Regions from separate parts of the Pantoea sp. CFCC18177 genome, predicted to be linked through region 2. Evidence: predicted binding sites of a transcription regulator. Region 2 holds the regulator's gene; each other region holds the start of a gene.
The links. Region 2 encodes CRP, which controls carbon source genes, mostly activating them, when cyclic AMP is high. Its sites were predicted from a motif close to ATGTGANNNNNNTCACAT; they were not measured.

Region 1 (7,807 bases), on a different contig from region 2:
CTAACCCGCTGAATCTGTGCGCCTATTCATGATTGTGCAGAAGTGTAAAAATTCGTTTGCGCTTCTGACATTGCCATCAAAGCGTCACAGGGCGCAAAACGGTCGCCCTGTTGCTGCATTAATGCGCGTAATGTGTTGACGATGTCAAGCACGCCACGCTGATCCATATAGCGGAACGGGCCGCCCAAAAACGGCGGAAAACCGATGCCAAATACGGCCGCCATATCGCCATCTCTGGCACTGCGGATCACCGCTTCATCCAGACAGCGTGCCGCTTCATTCAGCATCATCATCACACAGCGCTGTGCGATCTGCTCTTCGCTCTGCTTCGCCTGCGGTTTGACGTTCAATAACGCATAAATCGAATGATCCACTTTGCGTTTACCCGGCCAGCGTGAAGCGCTGTAAAGGTAGAACCCCTTTTGGTTTTTACGCCCTTTACGGCCATCCGCCAGGATAGCATTTACCGCATCGGGTGCACTGAACCGCGCACCGTAGGCCTGTTGCAAAATGGGGCTGATTTTACTGCCCACATCAATGCCCACTTCATCAAGCAGCTGCAGCGGCCCCACTGGGAAGCCAAACTTCACTAATGCGCGGTCGATATGATCCACCGGCTCACCTTCAAGCAGGCAACGCATTGCTTCATTTATATAGGGTGCAAGAATACGGTTAACGTAGAAGCCAGGGCGATCGGCCACTACCACCGCGGTTTTTCCCTGCTGACGAGCCAGCTGCACCGTGGTTGCGATAGTCTCGGCGGAAGTACCAGCATGCGGGATCACCTCCACCAGCGGCATTTTGTCGACCGGACTGAAGTAATGCAGACCAATCACATTCTCCGGGCGCTGCGCGTTTGACGCGATGTCGCCAATCGGCAGCGAGGAGGTATTAGAGGCAAAAATGGTGTGCGGCTGACACTGTGTTTCGATTTCCGCCACCATCTGTTGCTTAAGCGCCAGGTCTTCAAACACCGCTTCGATCACCAGATCGCGCTGGCTAAAACCTTGATAGTCCGTTCCGCCGCTAATGCGCGCCATCTGCTGTTGGCGTTCAGCCGCTTTTAACTGGCGGCGTTTCACCTTTTGGCTCAGCAGATCCCAGCTATATTGCAACGCGTGATTGACGCCGTTAAGGTTGATATCTTTGATACGTACCGGTAAACCGGCCTTGATCGCCGTTACGCTGGCAATGCCGCCCCCCATCAATCCGCCACCCAGCACACCAATCTGCTTCAGCGTGCGCGGTTCTGCATCAGCCATCGCTTCTTTCTTTAATGCGGTTGAGGCAAAGAACAGGCTGCGCAGCGCGGCCGATTCAGGGGTCATGGCCAACTGGCCAAATGCGCGAGCTTCAGCAGCGTGACCGGCGTCGCTCCCCTGCTCCAGCCCCACGCGCACCACCTGCAGAATACGATCTGCTGCGGGATAGTTGCCTTGGGTTTTACTGTCCGTCTGGCGCTTTGCCATCGAGAATAATAATGAACGCATCAGCGGTGCCTGCATCAGCCGATCGCGGCGTGATAACTCACGACGCGAAATACGACCTTTGTGTACCCGTGCAATGGCGGTTTCCAGCAGAATCGATTGCGGAACGGCGTCATCTACTACACCCAGCTTTAATGCCTGCTTCGCGCGCAGTTGCTTACCACTGAGTATTAACGGCAACGCCTGTGGCACGCCAATTAACTTCGGCAGGCGCTGTGTGCCGCCGGAACCTGGCAGCAGGCCCAGCTGAACCTCGGGCAGCCCCAACCGGGTTTTGTCATCCAGCGTGCAAATACGCGCACTGCAGGCCAGCGCCAGTTCAAGACCGCCCCCCAGACAGGCACCGTGTATCGCCGCCACTACCGGGAAGGGTAAGGCCGCAATTTCTGCCATCACCTCTTGCCCCTGTCGTGCCAGGGTTTCCGCCTCTTCTGCCGTTTGACACTGCGCGATCATGCTGATGTCCGCACCCGCCACAAAGTTATCGCTTTTACCGGAAATCAGCACCAGGCCCGCCAGCTGCGGATTACTGCGCGCCTCTGCCAGCACGGCTTTAATTTGCGGGACAAACTCGGCCTTGAGCGTATTCATCTTTTCGCCCGGCACATCGATGGTGATCACCCCAACATGGTCGAGGCGCATATGTAAATGGAAAGCGGACTCGCTCATTATTCAGCCTCCAGAACCATCGCGGTACCTAATCCGCCCGCCGCGCAGGCGGTCACCAACCCCAACCCGCCGCCGCGACGCCTTAGCTCTTGCAGCGTTTGGGTGATCATACGTGCGCCCGTGGCAGCAAATGGATGACCATAGGCAATCGATCCCCCCAGCACGTTGAATCGTTCTTCATTGACTTCACCCAAGGCATGCGGTCGATTCAGCACCTCGCGGGCAAAGCGTTCATCGCGGAACATTTTCAGATTAGCGAGCGTTTGCGCGGCAAAAGCTTCGTGCATATCAATCAGCGTCAAATCGTTGAGGGTGATGCCTGCTCGCTCCAGCGCCAGCGGGGACGCATAGGCAGGACCCAGCAGCATGTCTTGCCAGACATCAATGGCGGTGAAGGCATAGCTGCGCAAATAGCCCAATGGCGGAATACCCAACTCACGCGCGCGGCCTTCACGCATTAAAATCACCGCGGCTGCGCCATCGGTCAGTGGCGTGCTGTTGGCGGCGGTCACCGTACCATGGCGACGATCAAAGGCTGGACGCAGTTTGGCGTAATCACTGGCACTGGCGTTGAAACGGATGTTGTTATCCTGTTCGATCGGGGCTTTCCAAGGGGGCACAAAAGCGGGCATCACTTCTTGCGCCAGTACGCCAGATTGCCAGGCGCGGGCCGCATGCTGATGAGAACGCAGTGCAAGGGCATCTTGTTGTTCACGGGTAATGCCATGGGTTTTCGCCATCTGCTCGGCGGTGTCACCCATGCGCAAACCGGTGGAATACTCCGCAACGGCCGGTGGCACCGGTAAGAGGTCGCGTGGGCGCAGACGACGTAAGATTTGCAGCTTCTTGCTAAAGGTGCGGGCCTTATTGAGATCCACCAGCGCACGCGCCAGCGTCTTACTGACCCCTATCGGCAAAACGGAGGATGAATCGGCTCCACCTGCAATCCCGGCATCGATGGTGCCCGCCATTAAACTTTCAGCCACATTGGCCACGGCCTGAAAACTGGTGGCGCAAGCCCGGCTAACGCTGTAAGCATCGGTGTGCACACTCAACCCGCTACTCAGCACGATCTCACGCGCAATGTTTGGCGCTTCCGGCATCTGTACCACCTGACCAAATACCAGTTGGTCGATTACCTCGACCGGTAATTCGCTACGCGCCATGAGTTCAGACACCACCATGCGCCCCAGCTCAAGTGCTGGGATGCCATGAAAGTCACTCGCCTGGCGAGCAAAAGGTGTACGTAATCCGTGGGTTATGGCGATACGTTCGCCCTGACGCGTCAGCAGCGGCTGCGCTTTGCTCATTGCACTCACCTGTAATTTACGACCGTAGCATCATTGCCAAACAGGTCTGACCTGATCATCAGTGTTAACCAGGTGCTGCTAAGTCGCCAATAACAGAAGAAAAAAAGTGCGAGGGAAGACACGAAAAAGAAATATACCCAAAATAATTCGACTCCCCTCATGGGGCCTACTCTTGGTTCAGGAAGGCGGCAAGTGCATGAATCCTCGGGAGCTTACTGAAGTAAGTGACTGAGGTGAATGCACGTAGCCAACGCACATGTAGCTTGAAGTATTAAGGGTATAACGCTGCCGAGAGGGCTGCCGGCAGCCGCAGGATTAACGTAAGCCGAGCTGGAAAATCAGCGTCTCGGCCTGGCAGGCAAAGGTGAAATCGATATTGAGACGAACAGCAGCCGCTTCTTCAACAAAGTCTGCGCGAATATCACAAGGTTCGGACTCAACCTGGCGAGCTTTGTCGCTCAGGTGCGCCAGCATCGCCTCCGCCGCATGGCGGTCTGCAAACACGCCCGACCAGCTGGCCGTGCAATCGGTATTGTCCATCACAGTGCCGACATCGACACAGCAGCAAGCTGCGGTTTCGTTAGCACTGCATTTTTTAATGGCATCAGTCATTGCTCTCTCCTGACGATAAATCGACACAATCGGATCATTTTCTATTGCAAAGTGTACGCTCCACGGGCCCTGGCATCTATCTCTCAGCAGCTAAGTGACGAATATCACACTAAAAATTGATCCAAAACAAATTTGACCGCTATGCTGGAGAGGCATCGACAAGATTTTGTTAAGCAGATCTGATTTTGTCGATCAAATTGGAAATATTTAAAAAACAATATTGCAACAAATACACAGGTCGGACCTATACTCGTCGCACTGGTCTGATATGTGTCTTTGTCGTCAGTCCCTACAATCCGCCGTCCTTTGTTACGCGACGTAACAACGTTTAATAATAAATCTAGATGAGGTTGTGGTCATGAACCATAAGAACCTGTTTGCAAAGTCAGCTGTGGCAGCTGCAATGGCGCTCGTCTCTTCCCATGTTTACGCCGCAGGCTTTCAACTTAATGAATTCTCAGCAATTGGTTTAGGTCGTGCATATTCGGGTGAAGGTGCGATGGGCGATACCGCTGCATCCGCCAGTCGCAACCCCGCGACCATGGCATTGATGGATCGTCCTTCGTTCTCCATCGGCGCTGTTTATATTGATCCTGAAGTGGATATCAGCGGTCAGAGCCCAACAGGCAACAGCCTCAATGCGAAAAACATCGCACCGAATCAGTGGATCCCTAACCTCCATTACGTTCACCCAATTAACGATCAGTGGTGGGTTGGTGCATCCGTCACCTCCAACTATGGTCTGGCGACGGAGTTTAATGACGGTTACACCGCGGGCGCATACGGTGGTAAAACCGACCTGATGACTGGCAATTTTAACCTTAGCACGGCTTATCGTTTGAATGAGCACTTCAGCTTCGGTGTAGGCTTTGATGCGGTATACGCCAAAGCGAAAATCGAACGTTATGCGGGGGAAGCTGGAGCAGCTTCTGGCATCCCAGCTGACACACAAGTTGCTCATCTCAAGGGGGATGAATGGGGCTATGGCTGGAATGCCGGTATTTTATATGAAGTGGATAAAAACAACCGCTTTGGCTTCACTTATCGCTCAAAAGTAAAAGTAGACTTTAATGGTGATTATAAAAACGACCTGCCTGTAGCATTTGGCGGTACTGGTGGGTCAACCATTCCTGGCGCTTTGACCTTAAATCTTCCAGAAATGTGGGAAGTCTCGGGCTGGCATAAAGTGGCGCCACAATGGGCGGTCCACTACAGCCTGACCTATACCAGTTGGAGTCAATTCCAGGAGCTGAAAGCCACCGGCAGCAGCGGCCAGACGTTGTTCCAAAAAGATGAAGGTTTCCATGATGCTTACCGCATCGCGCTGGGTACCACTTACTTCTACGACGATAACTGGACCTTCCGTACCGGTATCGCCTTTGATGACAGCCCAGTTCCGGCTGATAAGCGTTCCATCTCCATCCCTGATCAGGACCGTCTGTGGCTGAGCGCAGGTGCTTCATACGCCTTCAACGAGGATGCGTCAGTCGACCTCGGTATTTCTTATATGCACGGCCAGAAAGTCACCGTGAAAGAAGGTCCTTACACCTTTAATTCCGAAGGTAAAGCCTGGCTATACGGCGCGAACTTTAACTACAAGTTCTAATATCAGCATTGCTATGAACAACGGCGACAGTGATGTCGCCGTTTTTTTAGGATAAAAAAATGGCGACTATAAAAGTCGCCATAATTTTTATTGTGAATCGATGTCTTTCAAATCGTCCTGAATCGCGCTGGCGTTCGGATTTTCTTCCGGTTTCAACTTACCGCCATTGGCAAGGAAGTCATTACGCTGGAAGTAAGCATTACGAATAAAGCTGTAAGGATCTTGCTGCTGCTTGAGGATGGCATCGGAATCCAACAGCTGCGCGCGCGTTTCCACGCCTTCCAGAGTCCATTTACCGATCGACATCGGCCAGGTCAGCCAGCTTAATACCGGATAGAGCGTATCGACGTAGTCACCGCCATCCTGGCGCACCGTAAAGCTACCGTAACCGGGTAACACCACATACGGGCCGTAGCCCACACCGTAACGGCCCAAGGTACTGCCGAAGTGATGCGGCACTTCACGCGCCAACTCTGGGTTCGCTTTGCCCGCCACATCGATAAATCCGCCCAATCCCAATACGGTATTGAGGAAGAAACGCGTGAAGTGCACACCCGCCTGACGTGGTTCACCCACCAGGATTGAGTTCAGCATGCTGGCAGGTTCGTCCAGGTTGCCGAGGAAATTACTTAAGCCGCTGCGCGCAGGCACAGGCACGTAGTCGCGCCAGGCAACCGCAACCGGGCGCACCACATAAGGATCCAGCACGTTGTAGTTGAAGTTAAACATCGTGCGGTTAAAGCCTTCGAGCGGATCGCTACGCTGGGCAGGCTGCGAAGGATCGGCCGGTTTTGAACTGGCACATCCCACCAGCAGCAAACTGGCCAGCGCCAGACCGGTCAGGCGGTTATTCATTCTTATCTCCCTGTGCGGTTGAAAAATGTATCGCTTCAGGGCTGCTGTTGATTAATTTCCACAGCCAGTTGCTGATGACCATCCCAGGGGGTGATCGCGCTGAGACCAAACCAGTCACCCGACTGAGGATTGGCACTACCATCGCGCGAAATACGCACCCTGACCTGCACCTGATGCTGCGCCGAAAGCAGGCGATCTGGCATCATGGCGTTACTGTCATCCAGCGTGAGCGATAACGGGAAGTGGCTCAGCGGTAAACGCTTCACTGCCACAGGCACCGGTGAAACACCGTCAGACACAGAAATATACATCACTCCGCCTTGCGGTAACATTTTTTCTGCCTGCGGGGTTAAATTCACCGTCAATGCCAGATGACTATTTTGCTGCCCCGCGTCCGTTTTCGCTTGTTCAATGCTGCGCTCGATCATAGTAATGCGCTTATCGCCCGCAGGTAACAGCTTCAGCATCACCTGCCACGCACCGATGGCCTGATCGTACTGCTGCTGTTCAAAAGCATTAAATGCCAACAAACTCAGCGTACGAATATTGCTGTGATCGCGTTTTAACAGGTCTTTCAGCATCACGTTCGCCTGGCGATTGTCTTGCGGGTCGCTGGAACGGGTTAACACTTCCGCATAATCCTGCTGTAACTCCAGATTGTCGGGAGCCAGTTGCAGCGCACGCTGGAACGCCTGGCTGGCATTGGTGGCGTTGTTCAGCACCATGCCCAATCGACCCAACATCGTCCAGTCATTGAGATTTTGTGGATCGTTCTGCAACGAGGTACGCAGACCTAATTGTAAACGCGCCAACTCTTCCATGGTCAGCGGTGCAGCTTTCGGGTCCATGACACGGGCACGCAGTTCAGGATACTCCTGTTGCACTGTGACCCATCCCGCCAACTGGCCCAAACCACCGGTTTTCAGGTAAAAACCGACCGAGACCACCAGCAACACCACCACACCGGGTAGCAATACCCAGCGACTACTGTGATGAATACGCGCTGCGTGAGCGTCAGGCACATCGGTCAGCAGAGTTTGTTGCAGCTCGCGCACCATCTCTGGTCGCTCGGCCACCACGCCTTCCTCTTCATCACGCTCAAGTTCGCGCAGGCGCTGCTGATAGAAATCCGTGTTCAGGCGATCGCGATCGCCACTGCTGGCCACACGCTGGCGCCAGCCTGCGCTGACAAACAGCACCGATGCCGCCACCAGCAAAATAATCAGGGTAATCCAAAATCCAGTCATTACGGCTTCCCGTCACGCTTT
Region 2 (7,807 bases):
CCTTGAACCCTGTAGCGAAAAGCTGGATGCCGGCTTCTCGCGCTTCTATCAGCACTATTTGCTCACTAAGCTGAAACAGAATGCCACGCGTAAACTGCTGGCCTGGCCCGGCACGCTGCCGGTGGAACTGAGCCAGCTGCGCGCCTTTCGCCGCATTCGTGAGTTCGATGATGCGATTACCGCACGCGCGCACGGTTTTCTGGATGCCAATGACTATTATCGACGTGCCAGCGCCATGCCGCTGCTCAGCGGCGTACGCAAGCCGTTGCTGGTCATTCACGCCAAAGACGACCCGTTTATGACCGATGCAGTGATACCGCAACCAGAACAGCTGTCACCCTCCATTGAATATCAGCTGACGCAACAAGGCGGTCATGTTGGTTTTGTCGGCGGCACCTTGCTGAAGCCGAAAATGTGGCTGGAACAGCGTGTGCCTGACTGGCTTTCAACCTATCTGGATGTGTGATCGTGATTATTCCCTGGCAAGAACTTGAAGTGACAACGCTGGAAAACCTGATTGAAACCTTCGTGTTACGTGAAGGCACCGATTACGGCGAGCAGGAGCGCAGCCTGGCGCAGAAGGTGGCCGATGTGCGCCGCCAACTGGAACGCGGAGAAGTCGTGCTGGTGTGGTCTGAACTGCATGAATCAGTGAATATCATGCCAGCGCGAGATTTTCGCGGTTAATGCACCGCGCGGCAATTCGTGGTAACAATGCTCATCGCCGGACCTCACAGGGAGTTCTGTTATGTCAGCCAGGCATCCAATCATTGCCGTTACCGGTTCCAGCGGAGCCGGTACCACCACCACCAGCCTCGCCTTCCGTAAAATATTCCAGCAGTTTGATCTGCACGCTGCGGAAGTGGAAGGTGACAGCTTCCATCGCTACACCCGTCCAGAGATGGACATGGCGATCCGTAAGGCGCGCGATCTGGGTCGTCACATTAGCTACTTTGGCCCCGAAGCCAATGACTTTGGTTTATTAGAGCAGACGTTCAAGCACTACGGAAAAACCGGTCAGGGCGAATCGCGCAAGTATTTGCACACCTATGATGAAGCGGTGCCGTGGAATCAGGTGCCGGGCACCTTTACGCCATGGCAGCCGCTGCCGGACAACACCGATGTGCTGTTCTATGAAGGGTTACACGGCGGTGTGGTGACGCAACCGCATAACGTGGCAGAGCATGTGGATCTGCTGGTGGGTGTGGTGCCGATTGTGAACCTGGAGTGGATTCAAAAGCTGGTGCGCGATACCAGCGAACGTGGGCATTCTCGTGAAGCGGTGATGGATTCGGTGGTGCGTTCGATGGAGGACTATATCAACTACATCACGCCGCAGTTCTCTCGCACCCACATCAACTTCCAGCGCGTGCCGACCGTGGATACCTCCAACCCGTTTGCCGCACGTGAGATCCCTTCACTCGACGAAAGTTTTGTGGTGATCCATTTCCGTGGTCTGGAGGGGATTGCCTACCCTTACCTGCTGGCAATGATTCAGGGCTCGTTCATTTCACACATGAATACGCTGGTGGTGCCGGGGGGCAAAATGGGGCTGGCGATGGAATTGATCATGACACCGCTGGTGCAACGGCTGATCGAAGGTAAACGGATTGAATAATCCAGAATTTCTGTAGCGGCACGATGTAAGGCGTGCATCACACCGCGCGATAAATCGCGCCGCGACAGTAGGATTACAACTCTACCACTTCATAGCTGTGGGTGATTTCCACACCTTTACCCAGCATGATCGCCACCGAACAATACTTCTCAGCGGAGAGATCAACCGCGCGGGCCACGGCTTTATCACTCAACGCTTTGCCGCTGACAATAAAATGCAGGTTGATGTGGGTAAAAATACGTGGCGCTTCTTCACGGCGTTCAGACGTGAGCTTCACCTCGCAATCGGCCACATCATTACGGCCCTTTTGCAGGATAGACACCACGTCAATCGCGCTACAGCCGCCCGCCGCCATCAGAACCATCTCCATTGGACTCGGCGCTTTATCCCCTGAATTACCGTCCATTAATACCTGATGGCCAGATGAGGATTCTCCGAGAAAGGTTAACCCCTCCACCCATTTCACTCGTGCCTGCATTATTCTTTCTCCTGAAGTGGCTATTTTGCCGCCAGAGTACGCTTTCAGTTGATAAACAGCAATCCAGACTCTTCCGCCTGTTGCTGAAGCGAGACAACAGAAGACAGCTTGCAAAAGCTGTGCTACAAACAGTGCTGAAAATATTTTCGTCGTAACAGACGAAGGCGGGAAGAATCAAAAGCGTAGCTTAAGAATCACCCGGAAATAAAACGCTCGACGATTACACCGCCTGACAGGGAAAACTGCCCCCTGTGCTTTGGGCACGATTACAATAGAGGATAATAGCGAATGGTTCTCGGCAAACCGCAAACAGACCCTACACTCGAATGGTTCCTGTCCCATTGCCATATTCACAAATATCCGTCAAAGAGCACGCTCATCCATCAGGGTGAGAAAGCGGAAACGCTGTACTACATCGTGAAAGGTTCCGTTGCGGTTCTGATCAAAGATGAAGAAGGCAAAGAGATGATCCTCTCCTACCTCAATCAGGGAGATTTCATCGGCGAACTCGGCCTGTTTGAAGAAGGTCAGGAACGTAGTGCCTGGGTACGTGCCAAAACTGCCTGCGAAGTGGCTGAAATTTCCTACAAAAAATTCCGTCAGCTGATTCAGGTAAACCCGGATATTTTGATGCGACTCTCGTCGCAAATGGCGCGTCGTCTGCAAATCACCTCCGAGAAAGTGGGCAACCTTGCCTTCCTCGATGTGACGGGCCGTATCGCGCAAACACTGCTTAATCTGGCCAAACAGCCAGATGCGATGACTCACCCAGACGGGATGCAGATTAAAATCACCCGTCAGGAGATTGGTCAGATCGTGGGTTGCTCACGCGAAACCGTGGGGCGCATCCTGAAAATGCTGGAAGATCAGAACCTGATCTCCGCACACGGTAAAACCATCGTCGTTTACGGCACCCGCTAATTTCTTATCACCCACGGCGTGATGGCAACATCGCGCCGTTTTTGTTTGCGATGAGCTGATGTGGCGCCGAATCATCTATCATCCTGAGGTCAACTACGCCCTGCGGCAAACGCTGGTGCTGTGCCTGCCTGTGGCACTTGGCTGGCTGTTTGGCGATCTGCAAAAAGGCCTGTTGTTCTCATTAGTGCCTGCCTGCTGCAACATGGCCGGTCTGGATACCCCGCATAAACGCTTTTTCAAACGTCTGATTGTCGGCGGTTCGCTGTTTGCCATCGGCAGTTTTTCGATCCAGTTGCTCACGGATTATCAGATTCCGCTGCCGCTCATACTGTTTGTGCTGCCGCTGCTGATTGGTGTCACCGGTGAAATTAGCCCGTTACATGGCCGCTTGCTGCCAGCCACCCTGATTGCCGCCATCTTTAGCCTTAGCCTGGTTGGAAGGATGCCGGTTTGGGTGCCGCCGCTGCTGTATATCGGCGGTACGTTCTGGTACGGCCTGTTTAACTGGTTTTGGTTCTGGCTGTGGAAAGAGCAGCCGATGCGTGAAACCCTGAGCCTGCTGTATCGCGAACTGGCAGATTACTGTGATGCGAAATACACGCTGCTGACGCAACTCACCGATCCTGAAAAAGCGTTACCGCCGCTACTGGCACGCCAGCAAAAAGCCGTCGATCTGATCACCACCTGTTATCAGCAGATGCATATGCTCTCGGCCAACCGCGATAACAGCCATAAGCGTCTGACGCGAGCGTTTCAGGTGGCGTTGGATTTACAGGAACACATTTCGGTGAGCCTGCATCAGCCGGAAGAGGTGCAAAAGCTGGTCGAGCAGAGCCACGCTGAGGCGGTGATCCGTTGGAATGCGAAAACCATCTCCGCGCGCCTGCGCATCCTCGCCGATGCGATTCTCTATCATCAGTTGCCGGAGCGCTTCCATATGGAGAAGCCACTCGGGGCGCTGGAAAAAATCGCGCGCCAGCACCCAGATAATCCGGTCGGCAACTTCTGTTACTACCACTTCAGCCGTATCGCACGCGTCTTACGCACGCAGAAGCCGTTGTACACGCGTGACCTGATGGCGGATCGTCAGCGCCGTCTGCCGTTCTTCCCCGCGTTGCGCAGCTATCTGTCATTGAAATCTGCCGCTTTACGCACCGCCGCACGCATCTCGGTGATGCTAATGTTCGGCAGCGCAGTCGCGCTGTTCTTCAACATTCCTAAGCCCTACTGGATTCTGATGACCATCATGTTTGTCAGTCAGAATGGCTACAGCGCCACGCGGGTGCGCATTCAGCACCGTGCGCTCGGCACCTTTGCCGGCTTGCTGATTGCGGCGGCCTCACTGCGACTGGCCGTACCCGAATCGGTCACCTTACTGTTTATGCTGGCCATCACCCTCGCCAGCTATCTGGTGACGCGCAAATATTATGGCTGGTCGATGATTGGCTTCACCGTTACCGCCGTGTATTCCTTACAGTTGCTGTCGCTCAATGGCGCACAGTTCTTATTGCCGCGCATGATGGATACGCTGATGGGCTGTCTGATTGCGTTTGCAGGCATGATCTGGCTGTGGCCGCAGTGGCAGAGCGGATTGCTACGCAGTAACGCCCATGATGCGCTGGAAGCCTATCAGGAAGCGTTGCGAATGCTGCTGGGGCCGGAACAATCGCCGGAAAAGCTGGCGTACCAACGCATGAAGGTCAACCAAGCGCACAATGCGCTGTTCAACTCGCTTAACCAGGCATCAAGCGAACCGGGCTTCAACGCGCAGTACCTGAAAGATATGCGCATGTGGGTAACACACAGTCAGTTTATCGTCGAGCATCTCAACGCCATGACGATTCTGGCACGTGAGCACACCATGCTGACGCCGAAACTGGCGGAGCGTTATCTGCAATCCTGTGAAATTGCGCTGCAACGCTGTCAGCAGCGGCTGGCATACGATGGACCAGGCAATGACAGCAACATTCTGGAAGCGCCGGAGAATCTGAATGAGGGGCCGGTGACGATTGTGGAACAGCATGTGAAGCGCATCCTGCAACACCTGAACGTGATGCACACTATCTCTTCACTGGCATGGAGCCAGCGACCGCATCATGGTCGCTGGCTCAAAGTATTACGGCCAAAAAGTTAATTACGCCGCCAGCACCTTCTCAATGGCTTTGGCGAAACGCGCCATGCCTTCTGCGATATCGGTTGGCTCGATCACCAGCGAAGGCACAAAACGAATCACGTCGGTGCCCGCCGTCAGCACCATCAATCCTTCTGCGGCTGATGCATTGAGGATGTCGCGTGCTTTGCTGGCGTACTGCGGTTTCAACGCCGCACCAATCAGTAAACCTTTGCCGCGAATCTCACTGAACAGTTCAAATTGACTGTTGATGGCCTGCAGACCTTCCACGAACTGCTGGCGACGCGCTTCCACGCCATTCAGCACTTCTGGTGTATTGATAATATCCAGCGCGGTTTCGGCAATCGCACAGGCCAGCGGGTTACCGCCGTAAGTGGTGCCGTGCACACCTGGCGCCATCACAGAGGCAATTTCGTTGGTGGTCAACATCGCACTCACCGGGAAACCGCCGCCCAGCGCTTTTGCACTGGTGATGATGTCGGGTTTGATGCCGTAATGCTCGTAAGCAAACAGCTTGCCGCTACGCCCCATGCCGCTTTGCACTTCATCCAACACCAACAGCGCTTTATGCTCATCACACAGCGCGCGCAGGCCCTGCATGAATTCTGCGGTCGCCGCCACCACACCGCCCTCGCCCTGAATCGGCTCGACGACAATGGCGCAGGTGTGGTCATCAATCACTGCTTTGACAGCATCCAGATCGTTAAACGGCACATGCACGATATCGGCAGGCTTCGGACCAAAACCGTCAGAGTATTTCGGCTGACCGCCTACAGTGACGGTAAACAGGGTACGGCCATGGAACGCGTTGTGGAAGGCGATGATTTTGCTTTTGAACGGGCTGTGTTTCTTGCAGGCGTAATAACGCGCCAGTTTGAAAGCCGCTTCGTTGGCTTCCGCGCCTGAGTTACCAAAGAACACACGATCGGCGAATGTCGCGGCAATCAGTTTGCTGGCCAGACGCAGTGCCGGTTCGTTGGTGAATACGTTGCTGGTGTGCCACAAGGTTTCGCCCTGCGATTTCAGCGTTTCCACCAGCGCCGGATGGCAATGGCCTAAAGCAGTTACCGCGATGCCGCCGGAGAAGTCGATATACTCTTTGCCCTGCTGATCCCAGACTCGGCTGCCCTTACCTTTAACCGGCACAAACTGCGCAGGTGCATAAACAGGCAAAATCACGTTATCGAACGTTTCCCGGGTTACCGCTAGTTTTTCCGCTGCCATTGCCGACCTCATTGGGTTATTTGTTGAGCTGAAGTGAAATTATAATCACAAAATATGCATAAAAAATCACACGAAGGCAAACATAAGTTACGCGTTCAGAAAATTAGCCAAGAGCTGATGACCCTGCTCGCTGAGGATGCTCTCAGGATGGAACTGCACCCCTTCCAGCGGCAAGGTGCGATGGCGGAAGCCCATGATCTCATCCGGCTCGCCGTTGCGCAGGCTCCAGGCGGTGACGTCGAATTCTGCGGGCAGCGTATCGCGCGCCACAATCAGTGAATGGTAGCGCGTCACGGTGAGAGGATTATTAAGGTTGCGAAACACGCCTTGCTGGGTGTGCTGGATCACGGAAGTTTTCCCATGCATCACCTGGCGCGCGCGAACCACCTGCGCACCATATGCCTGCGCAATCGCCTGATGGCCAAGGCACACGCCAAGTATCGGCAGGCGTCCAGCAAAGTGACGAATAGCCTCCAGCGAGACACCGGATTGATCCGGGGTACAGGGACCAGGAGAAATCACCAGATGCGTCAGCGGCAGCGCCTCGATTTCCGCCACGGTAATGGCGTCATTACGCACTACGCGCACATCCGCGCCCAGCTCACAGAAGTACTGGTAGAGATTCCAGGTGAAGGAGTCGTAGTTATCAATTAGCAGCAGCATAGTGCCCTCAGGCCAGAAAAACCGCCGCTATTCTACGCATTTTAACGAGCGGGGCTCACCACTTTCGCAAACTGCGCCGTCAACGGTGCCAGATCGCCCGCCACACCGGCAAAGATCGCGCTGCGCCAGGCGTCTCGCTCCAGTTTATCCCACGTCAGCAGATAACCGGCATGCAGCGCCAGCTGTTCAAAGAAAATACGCTGTGTCCGCCCATTTCCCGCGCGGAACGGATGCAGCACAAATATCTCGCAGTAATAGTGCGCCAGACGTGCCACAAACTCCGTCTGCGGCAGGTTGACCAGCTGTTGCTCATCCTCCAGCGCCGCCATCAGCCCATTGCCCTCTTTCTCAATATATTCACAGTGGCAATATGGCGTTTCGTCGCGCCAGATATCTATGCTGCGCACTTCACCGGCCCAACTGTAGAGGTCCTGAAACAGGGTGCGGTGAATATGGCACAGCCACGGCATCCCTCTGCTGCGCGGTCCTAACTCCAGCGTAGCCAGACGTGCCGCGCTAAAAGCCAATTCCGCTTTACGCAGTTGCGCTTCATCATGAATATCGAGACGATTTTTTAGCACCCTGTCGTTATGCCAAAGATAGGGATCGCGCACCGCCAGACTGTTATCCGCCATATTGCCTCCTCAATGATTCCAGTCGATCTTCCTGCTGCTCAGTGGGGATTTCGATAGGCGCATAACCGGCCAGGCGGCAACTGGCCTGATAACTGGCCGCACGGCGCTGCTGCCACAGTGTGGTTTTCTGTTTTTCA
Region 3 (7,807 bases), on a different contig from region 2:
GCGCCCAGGCCGATACCGCACCAGACGTCAATGCCGCACGACCATCCACCGGGCCAAGGAAACGCAGCGTGACATCGTCAGGCTTCAATCCGGCTCGTTCCAGCAAGCCCAGCAGCAGATAATGGCCCCAGCCGCCACGATTCACCGCGATTTGCTTGCCTTTTAAATCCTGCAAACTGTGGATCCCGGCATTCGGACGCGTCAGCAGGGCGATGCTGTCAGGATTATTCTGCCAGGCGCCCACGGCTTTAACCGGCGCGCCAGCGGCATAGACAAACAGGAACGGCAGGTCGCCGGTAAAGCCGACGTCAAGCGCACCAGCATTCAGTGCTTCCTGCACGGGTGCGCCGGAATCGAAAGCAGTGAGTTTGAGATCGTAAGGCAGGTTATTAAGCTCGCCAGAGGCTTTCAGCGCGGCAAAACGATCGCCTTTCACATCGCCTAAGCGCAGGGTGACTTTATCCGCCGCCAACAACGGATTAAGCGCAGATAGCGCCAGTGCAACACCGGCAAACAGGGCAGCCAACCGCATCAGGCGCTCCTTTTAACCGCAGCAGTATGCGCGGCCACTTTTTCACGCGTCAGGGGAATCAGTTCCTGACCATACTCCACCGCATCATTGAGTGGATCGAAGCCGCGAATTAACACGCTGTGAATACCAAGGCGATAGTAGTCCAGCAGCGCATCAGAGACCTGATCGGCGGTGCCGACCAGCGCGGTAGAGTTGTAGCCGCCCTGAACCAGTTTGGCCACGCCGGTCCACAGCACCTTATCCAGTCGATCCCCTTCGTTCGCGGCGGCCAGCAGGCGTTGCGCACCCACGCTTTGCGGTTTGGGTTTACCAAAGGCAAAGCCGGTTTCGCGCAGCTGTTTTTCGGCCGTTTCGCGGATATGCTCGGCACGCTCCCAGGCTTCCTTCTCGGTTTTGCCGATAATCGGGCGGAAGGAAATATTGAAGTCGATTTCACGTCCCTGCTGAGCCGCAGCGGCACGCACGCTGCGCACCGTCTCTTCAGCCCCTTTTAATGGCTCGCCCCACAGTGCAAATACGTCGGCGTGGCGCGCCGCAACATCAATCGCTTCCTGCGATGAACCACCAAAATAGACCGGCAGTTTTTTCTGCAGCGGTTTAATCGCCGAAAATGCCTGTTCAGCCTGATAGAACTGACCTTGATGATCGTAGGGCTGTGAAGATTCCAGACTCTGTTTCAACACGGTCAGAAACTCATCGCTGCGTGCATAGCGTTCGGCTTTATTCAGGAAATCCCCATCGCGGCGCTGCTCTACATCGCTGCCACCGCTGATGATGTGCACCGCCAGGCGGCCATCGGTGAGATGATCCAGCGAGGCCAGCTTACGCGCGGCCAACGTTGGTGCGACAAAACCAGGGCGATGTGCCAGCAGGAATTTCAATGTCGAGGTGTGGGCCGCAGCGTGGGCCGTGACCAAAAAACCGTCGGGTTGATCGGACCAATAGCCGACCAGGATACGATCAAAACCGGCTTCTTCATGGGCGCGGGCAAAGCGAGCGATGTAGTCTTTATCGAACAGCGGGCCGCTGGCCGGGATGATTTCTGAAGCGAGGCGGTGGCCAATCATGCCAAGAAATTGAATGCTCATACGATTCTCCTGATGTGAGGTCATGGAGAAAAGCTACGGGGGCAGGTGGCTGGGAAGGAAATTCAATATTGTGCAAAGGATTTGCAATTAGCGGGGAAGCAGCGGTTGGCGCGGTGATTGCGGGTTGAAAATGGGGTTATAACAGATAGGAATAATTAAGAAGAGAAGGGCGAGCCGAAGCTCGCCCAAACTATCAGAAGGCCAGAACCAGCCCGGCGATAGCGGCAGAGAGCACGCTCACCAGGGTTGAACCGTACAGCAGTTTCAGGCCAAAGCGAGAAACCACATTACCCTGCTCTTCATGCAGACCTTTGATTGCACCCGCCACAATCCCGATAGACGAGAAGTTAGCGAAGGAGACCAGGAACACAGACAGGATGCCTTCGGCATGCGGTGACAGCTGACCGGCAATTTTCTGCAGATCCATCATCGCCACGAATTCGTTTGAAACCAGTTTGGTCGCCATGATACTGCCGACTTGCAGCGCTTCGCTGGACGGCACGCCCATCACCCACGCAAACGGGTAGAACACGTAGCCCAGCACACCCTGGAAGCTGATGCCGAAGATCAGGTCAAACAGGGCGTTCAGACCAGAAATCAGCGCGATAAAACCAATCAGCATCGCGGCAACGATAATCGCCACTTTGAAACCAGCAAGGATGTATTCACCCAGCATTTCAAAGAAGCTCTGACCTTTATGCAGGTCCTGCAACTGCAGGTCTTCTTCGCTGTCGATGCGGTAGGGGTTAATCAGCGACAGGACAATAAAGGTGCTGAACATGTTCAGCACCAGCGCAGCAACCACATATTTTGGCTGCAGCATGGTCATGTAAGCACCGACGATTGACATCGATACAGTCGACATAGCGGTCGCTGCCATGGTGTACATGCGGCGCTGTGACATCTTGCCGAGGATATCCTTATAGGCGATGAAGTTTTCTGACTGTCCCAAAATCAGAGAGCTTACGGCGTTAAAGGATTCCAGTTTGCCCATGCCATTGATTTTAGACAGCACGGTACCGATGCCGCGGATCACCCATGGCAAGATACGGAAATGCTGCAAAATACCGATCAGCGCGGAAATAAACACAATCGGGCACAGAACATTGAGGAAGAAGAAGGCGAGGCCTTTCTCATTCATGTTACCGAACACGAAGTTGGTCCCTTCTGCGGCGTACTTCAGCAGATGGTCAAACAGACCGGCAAACCCTTTCACGAAGCCGAGGCCCGCTTCAGAGTTAAGGAAGAACCACGCCAGCAAAACTTCGATCACCAGAAGCTGTACGATGTAGCGAATACGGATACTCTTACGATCGTGACTGACCAGCAAGGCCAGTACGGCTACCACCACTAATGCCAAAAGAAAGTGCAAAATATGGGACATGTCGGCTCCAAATTTGAGGAGGGTTGTATTTTGTTGCGTATTCTATGTAACGCGTTACTTAAAAACGAGATCTAAACCACATTATAAGTATTCGGTATCGACATATTTCTAAGAATAGTCTCACCGCTCACACCCTCTTCACAAATCCGTTACAAGAAATATCCACAAAAACATTGTCTATAAAATAACCCGAGAGTAGAGTGATTCCTGTTGCAAACATTTTGGCAAGAACTGGCTTTACCGCAAGGTATAGCAATGGCTATACTTCATAGCACCATCTATTACTACGATAACGATAACCATATTTCACTTGCCTTGCTGGCCCCGTAATCTGTGAGGGTCATCAAGCGTTAGGACAGGGTCAACACTATGTCAGAAAGCCGCACCGCTGAGCGCGCCGCTCGCGGAGCCAGAAAAATCAAGCTCGCGCTGCTGGGCCCTGCCTTCATCGCGGCGATCGGTTATATCGATCCCGGTAACTTCGCCACCAACATCCAGGCCGGTGCGGCCTACGGCTATAAGCTGCTGTGGGTGGTGGTTTGGGCTAACGTGATGGCGATGCTGATTCAGCTGATGTCCGCCAAGCTGGGCATCGCTACCGGCAAAAACCTGGCTGAGCACATTCGCGATCGTTTCCCGCGCCCGGCGGTGTGGTTCTATTGGGTGCAGGCAGAGATCATCGCGATGGCGACAGACCTCGCTGAATTTATTGGTGCGGCGCTCGGCTTTAAGCTGCTGCTGGGGATTTCGCTGCTGCAAGGTGCGGTGTTGACCGGTGTCGCCACCTATTTGATTTTGATGTTGCAAAACCGTGGTCAGAAACCGCTGGAATTAGTGATTGGCGGCCTGCTGTTGTTTGTCGCCGCGGCCTATATCGTTGAGCTGTTTTTCTCGCAGCCGAAAGTGAGTGAGTTAGTGACCGGCATGGCGTTGCCTTCGCTGCCGACATCAGATGCAGTATTCCTGGCGGCAGGTGTGTTAGGTGCCACCATCATGCCACATGTCATTTATCTCCATTCCGCACTGACACAACACGGGAATATTGGCAGCAAAGCCGATCGCTACTCTTCGACCAAACTCGATGTCGCGATTGCCATGACTATCGCGGGCTTTGTCAATCTGGCGATGATGGCCACTGCCGCTGCGGCTTTCCACTTTAGCGGCCACACCAGTATTGTCGATCTCGACCAGGCGTACCTGACGCTGCAACCGCTGCTGGGCAAAGCGGCGGCTATCGTGTTTGGCCTGAGCCTGGTCGCCGCCGGTTTGTCATCGACCGTTGTCGGTACACTGGCGGGGCAGGTGGTAATGCAGGGCTTTATCCGTTTCCACATTCCGCTGTGGCTGCGTCGTACCATCACCATGTTGCCTTCCTTTATTGTGATTTGGGCGGGATGGGATCCCACCCGCATTCTGGTAATGAGCCAGGTGCTGCTCAGTTTTGGTATTGCGCTGGCGCTGATTCCGCTGCTTGCCTTTACTGGCAACCGTGAGTTGATGGGCGATGAGATGGTGAATTCACGCCTGATGCAGAACGCGGGGCGCTTGATTGTGGTACTGGTGGTGGCGTTGAATCTTTACTTACTGGTGGGCGAAGCGCTCGGCTGGTAAGCCAACCGCAAAATGAAAAATCCCGGCTCTGAGGCCGGGATTTTTTTAACGCCAGTGAGGAGGGGGTGGCGGTGGCGGCCGATGGTCGTGTCGCCAGTGTGCGCGGCGTTCACGCTCGTGCCAGCGATGTTCACGCTCCCACTCTTTGTGGCGTCGCCATTCATCGTGTCGCCACCAGCGGCGTTCATTGTATGAGTAGCGGTCATTCCACCAACGCGGTTCACGCCAGCGTCCACCATCCCAGTAATAACCGCGACGGTCACGGTCGCCGAGATGTAACGTCACGCCGGGTGTGCGAATAGTCAGGCTATCGGCATGTGCTGTGCTTATTGCCAACGGGGATAAAGATGCCAGCAACGCGGCAAACAAAATAGCTCGTTTCATTACTTCTCCTTTTCAGTAGCTTATCACTGCCACCGTTGCGCTAGTCTGCCACATCGGACCAACCATGCCTTGAGAATGAGTCTGAAAAGGTTGAGGGAAATCTGAATTGAGAATTATCTGCTGCGGAAAACACCCGGCCTGAACCGGGTGGGGAAGCGCTTACACTAAAATGGCGTGGATGGCATTAATCTCATCCTGCGTTAGCACCGGCTGGCTCAACATCTCAACAGCATCATCGATTTGCGCGGTTTTGCTGGCACCGATCAGCACGGAAGTCACACGTTCATCACGCAGCACCCAGCTTAGCGCCATTTGCGCCAGCTTCAGCCCACGCTGCTGCGCGATAGCCTGCAGCTTGCGCACCTTCTCCATTTTCTCTTGGGTCAGTTGGCTCTCATTGAGGAATTTACTGCCGCTGGCAGCGCGTGAATCCTCTGGAATGCCTTGTAGATAGCGGTCAGTCAACACACCGCCCGCCAGCGGAGAGAAGGCGATGCAGCCGACACCATTGTCTCCCAGCACATCCAGCAAGCCTTGCTCTTCAGGGGCGCGTTCGAACATGGAGTATTTTGGCTGGTGGATCAGACATGGCGTACCAAGGTCACGCAAAATGGCGATCGCTTCAGCGGCCTTATCGGCAGGATAGTTGGAAATGGCGGCATACAGCGCTTTGCCCTGACGCACCAAGTGATCCAGCGCGCGCATGGTCTCTTCCAGCGGTGTCTCTGGATCAGGACGGTGATGATAGAAGATATCGACGTACTCCAGCCCCATACGCTTCAGGCTTTGATCGAGACTGGAAACCAGATACTTGCGTGATCCCCAATCGCCATACGGGCCATCCCACATGGTGTAACCCGCTTTGGTCGAGATCACCAGTTCATCACGCAGTCCGGCAAAATCTTCGCGCAGAATACGGCCAAAATTGGACTCGGCGGAACCCGGAGGCGGACCATAGTTATTGGCGAGATCAAAGTGAGTGATGCCACGATCAAAGGCGTGGCGCAGGAGTTCACGACTGTTATCGACGCGCGTGCTGTCGCCAAAGTTATGCCATAAACCCAGCGAAATCGCGGGCAGCTTCATGCCGGTACGGCCACTACGGCGATATTGCATCTGTTGATAACGGTCGGGATGGGGAAAAATAGACATGCAGCGTTCCTGTCTCAAAGGGGAGAAAGTGACATCAGCATAGCAGTGTATGCGTTTACACTAAGCCGAAACGGGCCGAAGATCGCAACTTACAGAATTTTCTGTCGTCGTAACGATTGCTTGCCACAAATCACAGCGCGCTGATGGTGAAAATCTCGCCAATTCAGCCACATTGCTGATACTTCGATTATTCCCTTAAGAAGGAGCTGTCGATGAAAACTCTCACTGTTGGCGACTATTTACTGCACCGTTTACAGCTTGCTGGCATCCGTCACTTGTTTGGCGTACCCGGCGATTACAACCTGCAATTTCTCGACAGCGTAATCGAACACCCTGAGATCGCCTGGGTCGGCTGCGCCAATGAGTTAAACGCAGCCTACGCGGCAGATGGTTATGGACGCTGCAACGGTGCCGCCGCCTTGCTCACCACTTTTGGCGTGGGCGAACTCAGCGCAATAAATGGCATTGCGGGCAGCTTTGCAGAGTATGTGCCTGTCATTCATATTGTGGGCGCTCCCGCCAGCCGAGCCCAGCAGCAGGGGCATTGTGTGCATCACTCTTTAGGCGATGGCGACTTCCATCACTTCCTGCGTATGGCACAGGAGGTCAGCGTCGCCAGCGCGGTGCTGACAGCGGAGAATGCCGTCGCGGAAATTGATCGTGTTATCACCGAGTCACTGCATCATCACCGGCCTGGCTATTTATTGCTGGCGGTCGACGTGGCGGCCGCACAGGTTGAACTCGTCGATTTACCTTCTTCAGCAACACCAGACGATTCCGCTGTTGCAGCGTTTGCAGCAGCCGCTGAACGTCTTCTGGCGCCCGCGCAGCGTGTCGCCTTGCTGGCGGACTTCCTCGCGGCACGCTGGCAACTGCAAAAAACACTCACAACCTTGCGCCAGCTACGCGCTATTCCCGCCGCGACCTTATTAATGGGCAAAGGTGTACTGGATGAGCAGCAGCCGGGCTATGTTGGCACTTACGCCGCGGAGGGCAGCAGTGAAGCGGTACGCCGTGCGATTGAAGAGACCGATGTGACGCTGTGTGTCGGCGTGCGCTTTACCGACACCTTAACTGCTGGCTTCACTCAGCATCTGCCTGCAGAACGCGTGATTGACCTGCAACCCTTCCACGCCACGGTGGGCGGAGAACGCTTTGCACCGCTGAGCATGGCACAGGCGCTGGCGGTGTTGCTGCCGATTTATCAACGTCACTGCGCACACTGGGCGCTGGCCGACCACGTTTCCTGCGAAGAAAATGAGCAACCTGATGATGCGGTAATCAGTCAGCGTGCATTCTGGCAGGCGATGCAGCGCTTCCTGCAGCCGGGTGATATTATCCTGGCCGACCAAGGCACGGCGGCGTTTGGCGCGGCAGCGCTGCGTTTACCACAGGGCGCGCAACTGCTGGTGCAGCCGTTATGGGGATCGATTGGCTATACTCTACCAGCGACCTTCGGGGCGCAAACCGCGCAGCCGGAGCGCCGCGTCATCCTGATCATCGGTGATGGCTCAGCGCAACTGACTATTCAGGAGTTGGGTTCGATGCAGCGTGACCGGCAACAGCCGATCATCTTCCTGTTAAATAATGACGGCTACACGGTTGAACGGGCGATTCACGGTGCTGAACAGCGCTACAACGACATTGCCCCTTGGA
Region 4 (7,807 bases), on a different contig from region 2:
TGCACTGGCATTGTCAGGCCTGCCATTCAACGGCCCTATCGGTGCTGCACGTGTTGGTTATATCAATGACCAGTACGTTCTGAACCCAACCGCTGATGAGATCAAAACCTCTCGTCTGGACCTGGTGGTTGCAGGTACGCAGAACGCGGTTCTGATGGTTGAATCTGAAGCTGAAATTCTGACTGAAGATCAGATGCTGGGCGCAGTGGTGTTTGGCCACGATCAGCAGCAGGTTGTTATCGAAAACATTAACGCACTGGTTGCTGAAGCAGGCAAACCGCGTTGGGACTGGCAGCCAGAGCCAGCCAACGATGCGTTGATTGCACGTGTTGCGGCATTAGCTGAAACCGGTATCAGCGATGCTTACCGCATCACTGATAAACAAGAGCGTTACACTCAGGTTGGTGTGGTTAAAGATGCCACCATCGCTGCATTAAAAGCGGAAGATGAGTCGCTGGATGCGGCTGAAATCGCTGACATCGTTCATGACCTTGAGAAAAGTGTTGTGCGTAGCCGCATCATCCGTGGTGAGCCGCGTATCGATGGTCGTGAAAAAGACATGATCCGTGGTCTGGACGTGCGTACTGGCGTACTGCCACGTACTCACGGTTCTTCGCTGTTCACTCGTGGTGAAACGCAGGCGCTGGTTACCGCTACCCTGGGTACCGCGCGTGATGCACAGAGCCTGGACGAGCTGATGGGCGAGCGCACTGACAGCTTCCTGTTCCACTATAACTTCCCTCCGTACTCCGTGGGCGAAACCGGTATGGTTGGCTCACCTAAGCGTCGTGAAATCGGTCACGGTCGTTTGGCTAAGCGCGGTGTGCTGGCAGTGATGCCTAAGCAGGAAGAGTTCCCATACACCGTTCGCGTAGTGTCTGAAATCACCGAATCCAACGGTTCTTCTTCAATGGCGTCTGTGTGCGGTGCTTCTCTGGCGCTGATGGATGCAGGTGTACCAATCAAAGCGGCCGTAGCCGGTATCGCGATGGGTCTGGTTAAAGAAGACGAAAACTTCGTGGTTCTGTCCGATATCCTGGGTGACGAAGATCACCTTGGCGATATGGACTTCAAAGTTGCGGGTAGCCGCGACGGTATCACTGCACTGCAGATGGATATCAAAATTGAAGGTATCACCCGCGAAATCATGCAGGTGGCGCTGAATCAGGCTAAGGGCGCGCGTCTGCACATTCTGAGCGTGATGGAACAGGCTATCAGCACGCCGCGTCAGGAAATCTCTGAGTTCGCGCCCCGCATTTACACCATCAAGATCAGCGCAGACAAGATCAAAGATGTCATCGGTAAAGGCGGTTCTGTTATCCGTGCTCTGACCGAAGAAACCGGCACCACCATCGAAATCGAAGATGATGGCACCGTGAAGATCGCTGCAACCGACGGCAACAAAGCGAAAGAAGCGATTCGTCGTATCGAGCAGATTACCGCTGAAATCGAAGTCGGCCGTATCTACGAAGGTAAAGTGACGCGTATCGTTGATTTCGGTGCCTTCGTGGCCATCGGCGGCGGTAAAGAAGGTCTGGTACATATTTCTCAGATCGCTGATAAGCGCGTTGAGAAAGTGACCGATTACCTGCAGATGGGTCAGGAAGTTCCAGTGAAAGTGATGGAAGTGGACCGTCAGGGACGCGTACGCCTGAGCATCAAAGAAGCGACAGAGCAGAAACCAGCGGAAGAAACCACTGCCGCGACTGATGCACCTGACGCCGAGTAAGCGTTTACTGATTGGCCTCTCCCTGCATTGCGGGGAGAGGTGTTTGGATCATCGCGAGGGCGGGAATCCTTGTGCACAGCAGGCGGATGACAGGATGGTTATCCCAATGTTTGTATTCGGGAGTGGGAAATGAAGCCTTTTTTGCGCTGGTGTTTTGTTGCGACAGCTATCACGCTGGCAGGATGCAGCAACTCCAATTGGCGTAAGAACGAAGTTCTGGCAGTACCTTTGCAGCCCACACTGCAGCAAGAGGTGATCCTGGCGCGCATGGAACAAATTCTTGCCAGTCGTGCCCTCACCGATGATGAACGCGCACAGCTATTATATGAGCGCGGAGTGTTGTATGATAGTTTGGGTCTGAGGGCATTAGCGCGGAACGATTTTTCGCAAGCGCTGTCTATAAGACCAGATATGCCCGAGGTGTTTAACTACCTTGGTATATATCTAACGCAGGCAGGCAATTTTGATGCTGCCTATGAAGCGTTTGATTCTGTACTTGAGCTTGATCCAACTTACAACTATGCGCATTTAAACCGTGGTATCGCCCTCTATTACGGCGGTCGATACAAGTTAGCGCAAGATGATCTGCTGGCGTTTTATCAAGACGATCCTAACGATCCTTTCCGCAGCCTTTGGCTCTATCTCGTTGAAAGCGATATGGATGCAGACAAGGCAAAAGTCGCGCTACAACAGCGCCACGACAAAGCGGTCCGGGACCAATGGGGATGGAATATTGTCGAGTTCTACCTTGGTGACATCAGTGAAAAAACGCTGATGGAACGTCTCAAGGCGGACGCAACGGATAACACCTCGCTCGCTGAACATCTCAGTGAAACCAACTTCTATTTAGGTAAGTACTACCTAAGTCTGGGGGAGAAGGACGACGCGAAAGCGTTGTTCAAACTGGCGGTGGCTAACAACGTTAACAACTTTGTTGAGCACCGATACGCATTGTTGGAACTGGCGCAACTCGGCCAGACACAAGACGATTTATCAGAATCTGACCAGCAATAGCTGACGAACTTTTTTTGCCTGAATTCTTGTAAAGTCATCATCTTCAAGGTGAGGGCTTTTCTGTTCGTCAAAACTTCTAATTTGAGCCGGTTCACACTTTTTGATGAAAATGACTGAAAATTTTCACGACGAGTTATGTAGACTGGCCGCCGCAATCTAAGAGGCACGTGTACTACATGACTGATATTCAAACCACTTTTTCTGACCTTGGCCTGAACGCTGACATCCTCGAATCACTGAACGGCATGGGCTACGTTAAGCCATCCCCAATCCAGGCTGAGTGTATTCCTCACCTGCTGGCGGGCCGTGATGTGCTGGGTATGGCGCAGACCGGTAGTGGTAAAACGGCGGCATTCTCCCTGCCGCTGCTGAACAACATTGATCCATCTGTTAAAGCACCGCAAATTTTGGTGCTGGCTCCAACTCGCGAATTGGCTGTTCAGGTTGCTGAAGCCATGACCGAATTCTCTAAACACATGCGTGGCGTTAACGTCGTGGCCCTGTACGGCGGCCAACGTTATGACGTGCAGTTGCGTGCACTGCGTCAGGGTCCACAGGTTGTTGTGGGTACGCCTGGCCGTCTGCTGGATCACCTGAAACGTGGCACCTTAGACCTGTCTAACCTGCGTGGCCTGGTGCTGGACGAAGCGGATGAAATGCTGCGTATGGGCTTCATCGAAGACGTTGAAACCATCATGGCGCAGATTCCAGACGGTCATCAGACTGCGCTGTTCTCCGCTACCATGCCAGAAGCGATTCGTCGTATTACTAAGCGCTTCATGAAAGATCCACAGGAAGTGCGTATCCAGTCAAGCATGACTACGCGTCCTGATATCTCTCAGTCTTACTGGACCGCCTACGGCCGTAAAACTGACGCGCTGGTGCGTTTCCTGGAAGCGGAAGATTTCGATGCGGCTATCATCTTCGTGCGTACCAAAAACGCTACGCTGGAAGTGGCCGAAGCGCTGGAGCGCAGTGGTTATAACAGCGCCGCGCTGAACGGTGACATGAATCAGGCACTGCGTGAGCAGACGCTGGAGCGTTTGAAAGATGGTCGTCTCGACATCCTGATCGCCACCGATGTTGCAGCTCGTGGTCTGGACGTTGAGCGTATCAGCCTGGTGGTTAACTACGACATCCCGATGGACGCAGAGTCTTACGTTCACCGTATCGGTCGTACCGGCCGTGCTGGCCGTGCGGGTCGCGCACTGCTGTTCGTTGAGAACCGCGAGCGTCGTCTGCTGCGTAACATCGAGCGCACCATGAAGCTGACCATTCCAGAAGTTGAGCTGCCAAACGCAGAACTGCTGGGTGAGCGTCGTCTGGCTAAGTTCGCCGCAAAAGTACAGCAACAGCTGGAAAGCAGCGATCTGGACATGTACCGCGCACTGCTGAGCAAAATGCAGCCGGGCGAAGATCTGGATATCGAAACACTGGCCGCAGCACTGCTGAAAATGGCACAGGGCGAACGTCCACTGATTCTGCCACCAGAAGCACCGCGTCCACCACGTCGTGAATTCCGCGATCGTGATGACCGTCGTGATTCACGTGACTCTCGTGGTCCACGCGAAAGCCGTGGTGACCGTGATGGCGCTCCACGTCGCGAACGTCGTGACGTTGGCGAAATGCAGCTGTACCGCATTGAAGTGGGTCGTGATGATGGTGTTGAAGTTCGTCACATTGTTGGTGCGATTGCTAACGAAGGCGACATCAGCAGCCGTTACATCGGTAACATCAAGCTGTTTGGTACTCACTCAACTATCGAACTGCCGAAAGGCATGCCGGGCGAAGTTCTGCAGCACTTCACTCGCACGCGTATTCTGAACAAGCCGATGAATATGCAGCTGATGGGTGATGCGCCAGTACATGAGCGTAGCGATCGTCGTCCTGCTGGCCGTGATGGCGAGCGTCGTGGCAATGGCGCACCTCGTGGTGAAGGCGCACCGCGTCGCTTCTCTGAGCGCCGTGAAGGTGGTCGTGAAGGCGGACGTTTCAGCCGTGATGGCGGTCGTGCTCCACGTCGTGAAGACGGCGCTGCTGCACCACGTCGTCGTGACGCATAAGCGTTAATCGCTTAAAAATAAAAGGGACGCTTCGGCGTCCCTTTTTTATTGCGTAAACTAAATTTTACACACCGCCAGCAATCAGCACTCGCTCACCACTCACATAAGCTGACTCTTCAGAGGCCAAAAACAGCGCCACCTGAGCAACATCTTCCGGCAGACCAAATCGTCCTAAGGGTGTGGCCGCGATCAGCTTGGCTTTGACGTCTGGATTCATCTTCTTCGCCGCCAGCAACCCTTCCGTCAAAATAATACCCGGCGCCAACGCGTTAACGCGGATATTACGCGGTCCCAGTTCGCGCGCCAGCCCCTGCGTTAAGGTATCAATGGCACCTTTGGTGGCGGCCCACAATACCGAACCCGGGGAACTGCGCTGGCTGTTCAACGCACTGAGGTTGATGATGGTGCCGCCACGCGCGGGGAAGTGCCTGGCGGCTTGTTGACTGACCAGCAGTGTGCCCAGCACATTCACATTGAGTTGTTGCTGCATCTCGCTGATGCTGAGTTCGGTAAAGTCACCGTGATGAAAAATACCGGCGTTATTGACCACGATATCCGGTGCGCCAAACTGCTCGATGCTGCGCGCGAATAAACGCTGCACATCGGCCTCGCGGGAGATATCAGCCTGTACGGCGATGGCGTCACTGCCCAGTGCACAGATGTCGGTGACCACGTCAGCCGCACCCACTTCGTCCTGGCGATAATTCACCACTACCCGGGCGCCGGCCGCCGCGAAAGTCATAGCAATGGCGGCGCCAATGCCTTTCGACGCGCCCGTCACCAGCGCAATTTTGCCTTCAAGTGCTTTCATTGGGTCTCTCCACCTGAGAATTCGGGGAAGGGTAAGCATGCGCTGTCCATACAATCAGGCGGTAGCGCAATCCTGCAAGGTTTTTGCACGATCCTGCAAATGTGAGGGTTTTAGACTAGGCGGCGCATCGACGACAAGCGAGAATAACCCTACAGTGATTTCTCATCGCGGAGCGCATAACGCATGATTCATCAGGAACAGTGGCAGCAACTGGTGGCGATGATTGCCCGCCACACCCCGGAAGATGGCCGCCACTTCAGCGCAATTGATTTTCTTTCCTTTGGACGAAGCTCCAAGCCGACCAGTCTGGCTCATGTGGCCACCTGGGCCAGTTTCGCTCTGGTGGCGCAGGGGCAAAAAGCCCTGCGAATGGGCGATGACGTGATGCATTACGGCGCGGGTGACTTGCTGCTGGTGACGCTGGATATGCCGGTGCAATCCTGCGTGGTGTTGGCCACGCCAGAGAAGCCTAATCTCGGCGTCGGCATCACCATCAACGAAACCCGCTTGATGCGTTACCTCGAACACTTTCCGCTACAGCAGGTGGAGGCGGCAAGGCTGAATGAGCGCGGCATCACCGTCCACAAAGTCGCTCCACCGTTGGTGGATGCGGTGATTCGCCTGGTCGAGTTATTGGATCAGCCGCAAGACATTCCCGCGCTGGCCCCCTTGATTGAGCAGGAGATTTTCTATCGCTTGCTGACGGGGCCAGAAGGGCCACGCATTCTCAACATGGCGTTAACCGAACGTCCGGGCAACAAAGTGGCGCGCGCGGCACGCTGGTTGCGTGAACACTTTCATCAGCCGTTAAAAATGGACCAATTGGCGAGCAGCGTCGGCATGAGCATTTCATCGCTGCATCATCACTTTAAAGCGGTGACGGCGATGACGCCGATGCAATACCAGAAGCAATTACGCCTCAACGAAGCGCGGCGTTTGATGCTGATTGAGAAGTTAGATGCGGGTACGGCGGGATATCGCGTGGGGTACCAGAGTGCGTCACAGTTCAGCCGTGAGTACAGTCGATTTTACGGGCAATCACCCGCGCGGGATATTCGTACGGTGGCGGTGGGGCCAGAAGGGTTGAACCCACCGCAGTAACCATTACAGCGAGCGCGCCGCTGCCATCGCCAAAGCAAAGGAGCGCAGACGTGCTTGCGGATCGAAAATCTGTCCGTTAACCATGATTTCATCCGCCTGGGTTTCACGTATTAACGCGGCCAGCCCCTGGCGTACTTTGTCACTGTCACCGACGATCGACATGCTCAGCGCCTGCTGTACACCATATTGTTCGGACGGTGACCACAGGTTATCCATATTCTCAACCGGCGCAGGCAGCGGACCCGGTTTGCCACGACGCAGGTTGATGAACTGCTGCTGCATGGAAGTGAACAGGAAGCGCGCATCGCGTTCGCTATCGGCTGCCACTACATTGACGCACACCATGGCGTAAGGTTTTGCCAGACGCGCAGAAGGTTTAAATTTCTCGCGATAGAGATGCAGCGCCTGGAACAACAGGTCAGGTGCAAAGTGGGAGGCGAAGGCAAACGGCAAGCCCAGCTGCGCGGCCAACTGTGCGCTGTAGAGACTGGAGCCCAGCAGCCACACTGGAATTTTCAGACCCAAACCGGGTACCGGCTGCACTGGCGGATGTTCACCCTCTTCGGCGTCAAACCAGCGAATCAGTTCCGCCACGTCTTCTGGGAAGCTATCCGCCTGAGCACTGGAGAGATGACGGCGCAACGCCAGCATGGTGCGCTGGTCAGAACCCGGCGCACGGCCCAGTCCCAAATCGATACGGCCAGGATACAGCGATTCCAGCGTACCAAACTGTTCGGCGATCACCAGCGGTGCATGGTTGGGCAACATGATGCCGCCAGAGCCTAAACGCAAGGTTTCCGTATTGGCGGCCAGATAGCCAATCAACACGGAGGTCGCCGCACTGGCGATACCGGTCATGTTGTGGTGCTCAGCGAGCCAGTAACGGTGGAAACCTAACGCTTCAGATTGACGCGCCAGCGCCAGTGAATTGTGGAAGGCTTCTCGCGCGGCAGAACCTTGTGGAATCGGTGCCAGATCCAGTACGGACAGGCGAACAGTTTTTTTCTCAGACATGGGCACTCCAGCTTATGATGGCGCAGGTGTTGATAAACCTGCGCCAGTCAGTATTACGCATCATTACCCATATTA

Region 1: ACPUC8_RS02805 (YfcZ/YiiS family protein) is a predicted target of CRP. The motif match lies at 4,171-4,188, and genes of this name have one in related genera.
Region 3: ACPUC8_RS02990 (NupC/NupG family nucleoside CNT transporter) is a predicted target of CRP. The motif match lies at 3,069-3,086, and genes of this name have one in related genera.
Region 4: yrbN (protein YrbN) is a predicted target of CRP. The motif match lies at 2,823-2,840, and genes of this name have one in related genera.

Annotation. Positions count from the first base shown of each region.
Region 1 is NZ_JBNBPL010000002.1:157,305-165,111, forward strand. Features, by position in the region: gene fadJ (fatty acid oxidation complex subunit alpha FadJ) at 27-2,156, opposite strand; gene fadI (acetyl-CoA C-acyltransferase FadI) at 2,156-3,466, opposite strand; gene ACPUC8_RS02805 (YfcZ/YiiS family protein) at 3,782-4,078, opposite strand; gene fadL (long-chain fatty acid transporter FadL) at 4,437-5,684, shown strand; gene mlaA (phospholipid-binding lipoprotein MlaA) at 5,772-6,539, opposite strand; gene ccmI (c-type cytochrome biogenesis protein CcmI) at 6,575-7,786, opposite strand; gene ACPUC8_RS02825 (cytochrome c-type biogenesis protein) at 7,786-7,807, opposite strand, start outside.
Region 2 is NZ_JBNBPL010000028.1:43,723-51,529, reverse strand. Features, by position in the region: gene ACPUC8_RS22145 (hydrolase) at 1-466, shown strand, start outside; gene ACPUC8_RS22140 (YheU family protein) at 469-687, shown strand; gene ACPUC8_RS22135 (phosphoribulokinase) at 749-1,618, shown strand; gene ACPUC8_RS22130 (OsmC family protein) at 1,692-2,096, opposite strand; gene crp (cAMP-activated global transcriptional regulator CRP) at 2,385-3,017, shown strand; gene ACPUC8_RS22120 (YccS/YhfK family putative transporter) at 3,076-5,151, shown strand; gene argD (bifunctional acetylornithine/succinyldiaminopimelate transaminase) at 5,152-6,372, opposite strand; gene ACPUC8_RS22110 (aminodeoxychorismate synthase component II) at 6,460-7,035, opposite strand; gene ACPUC8_RS22105 (putative adenosine monophosphate-protein transferase Fic) at 7,077-7,670, opposite strand; gene ACPUC8_RS22100 (YhfG family protein) at 7,660-7,807, opposite strand, start outside.
Region 3 is NZ_JBNBPL010000002.1:189,401-197,207, reverse strand. Features, by position in the region: gene ACPUC8_RS03000 (ABC transporter substrate-binding protein) at 1-532, opposite strand, end outside; gene ACPUC8_RS02995 (LLM class flavin-dependent oxidoreductase) at 532-1,620, opposite strand; gene ACPUC8_RS02990 (NupC/NupG family nucleoside CNT transporter) at 1,814-3,004, opposite strand; gene ACPUC8_RS02985 (Nramp family divalent metal transporter) at 3,374-4,615, shown strand; gene ACPUC8_RS02980 (DUF2502 domain-containing protein) at 4,661-4,999, opposite strand; gene mgrA (L-glyceraldehyde 3-phosphate reductase) at 5,159-6,151, opposite strand; gene ACPUC8_RS02970 (alpha-keto acid decarboxylase family protein) at 6,364-7,807, shown strand, end outside.
Region 4 is NZ_JBNBPL010000007.1:128,418-136,224, forward strand. Features, by position in the region: gene pnp (polyribonucleotide nucleotidyltransferase) at 1-1,729, shown strand, start outside; gene nlpI (lipoprotein NlpI) at 1,859-2,743, shown strand; gene yrbN (protein YrbN) at 2,847-2,903, shown strand; gene ACPUC8_RS09545 (DEAD/DEAH family ATP-dependent RNA helicase) at 2,920-4,806, shown strand; gene ACPUC8_RS09550 (SDR family NAD(P)-dependent oxidoreductase) at 4,871-5,617, opposite strand; gene ACPUC8_RS09555 (AraC family transcriptional regulator) at 5,801-6,718, shown strand; gene ACPUC8_RS09560 (luciferase-like monooxygenase) at 6,722-7,732, opposite strand.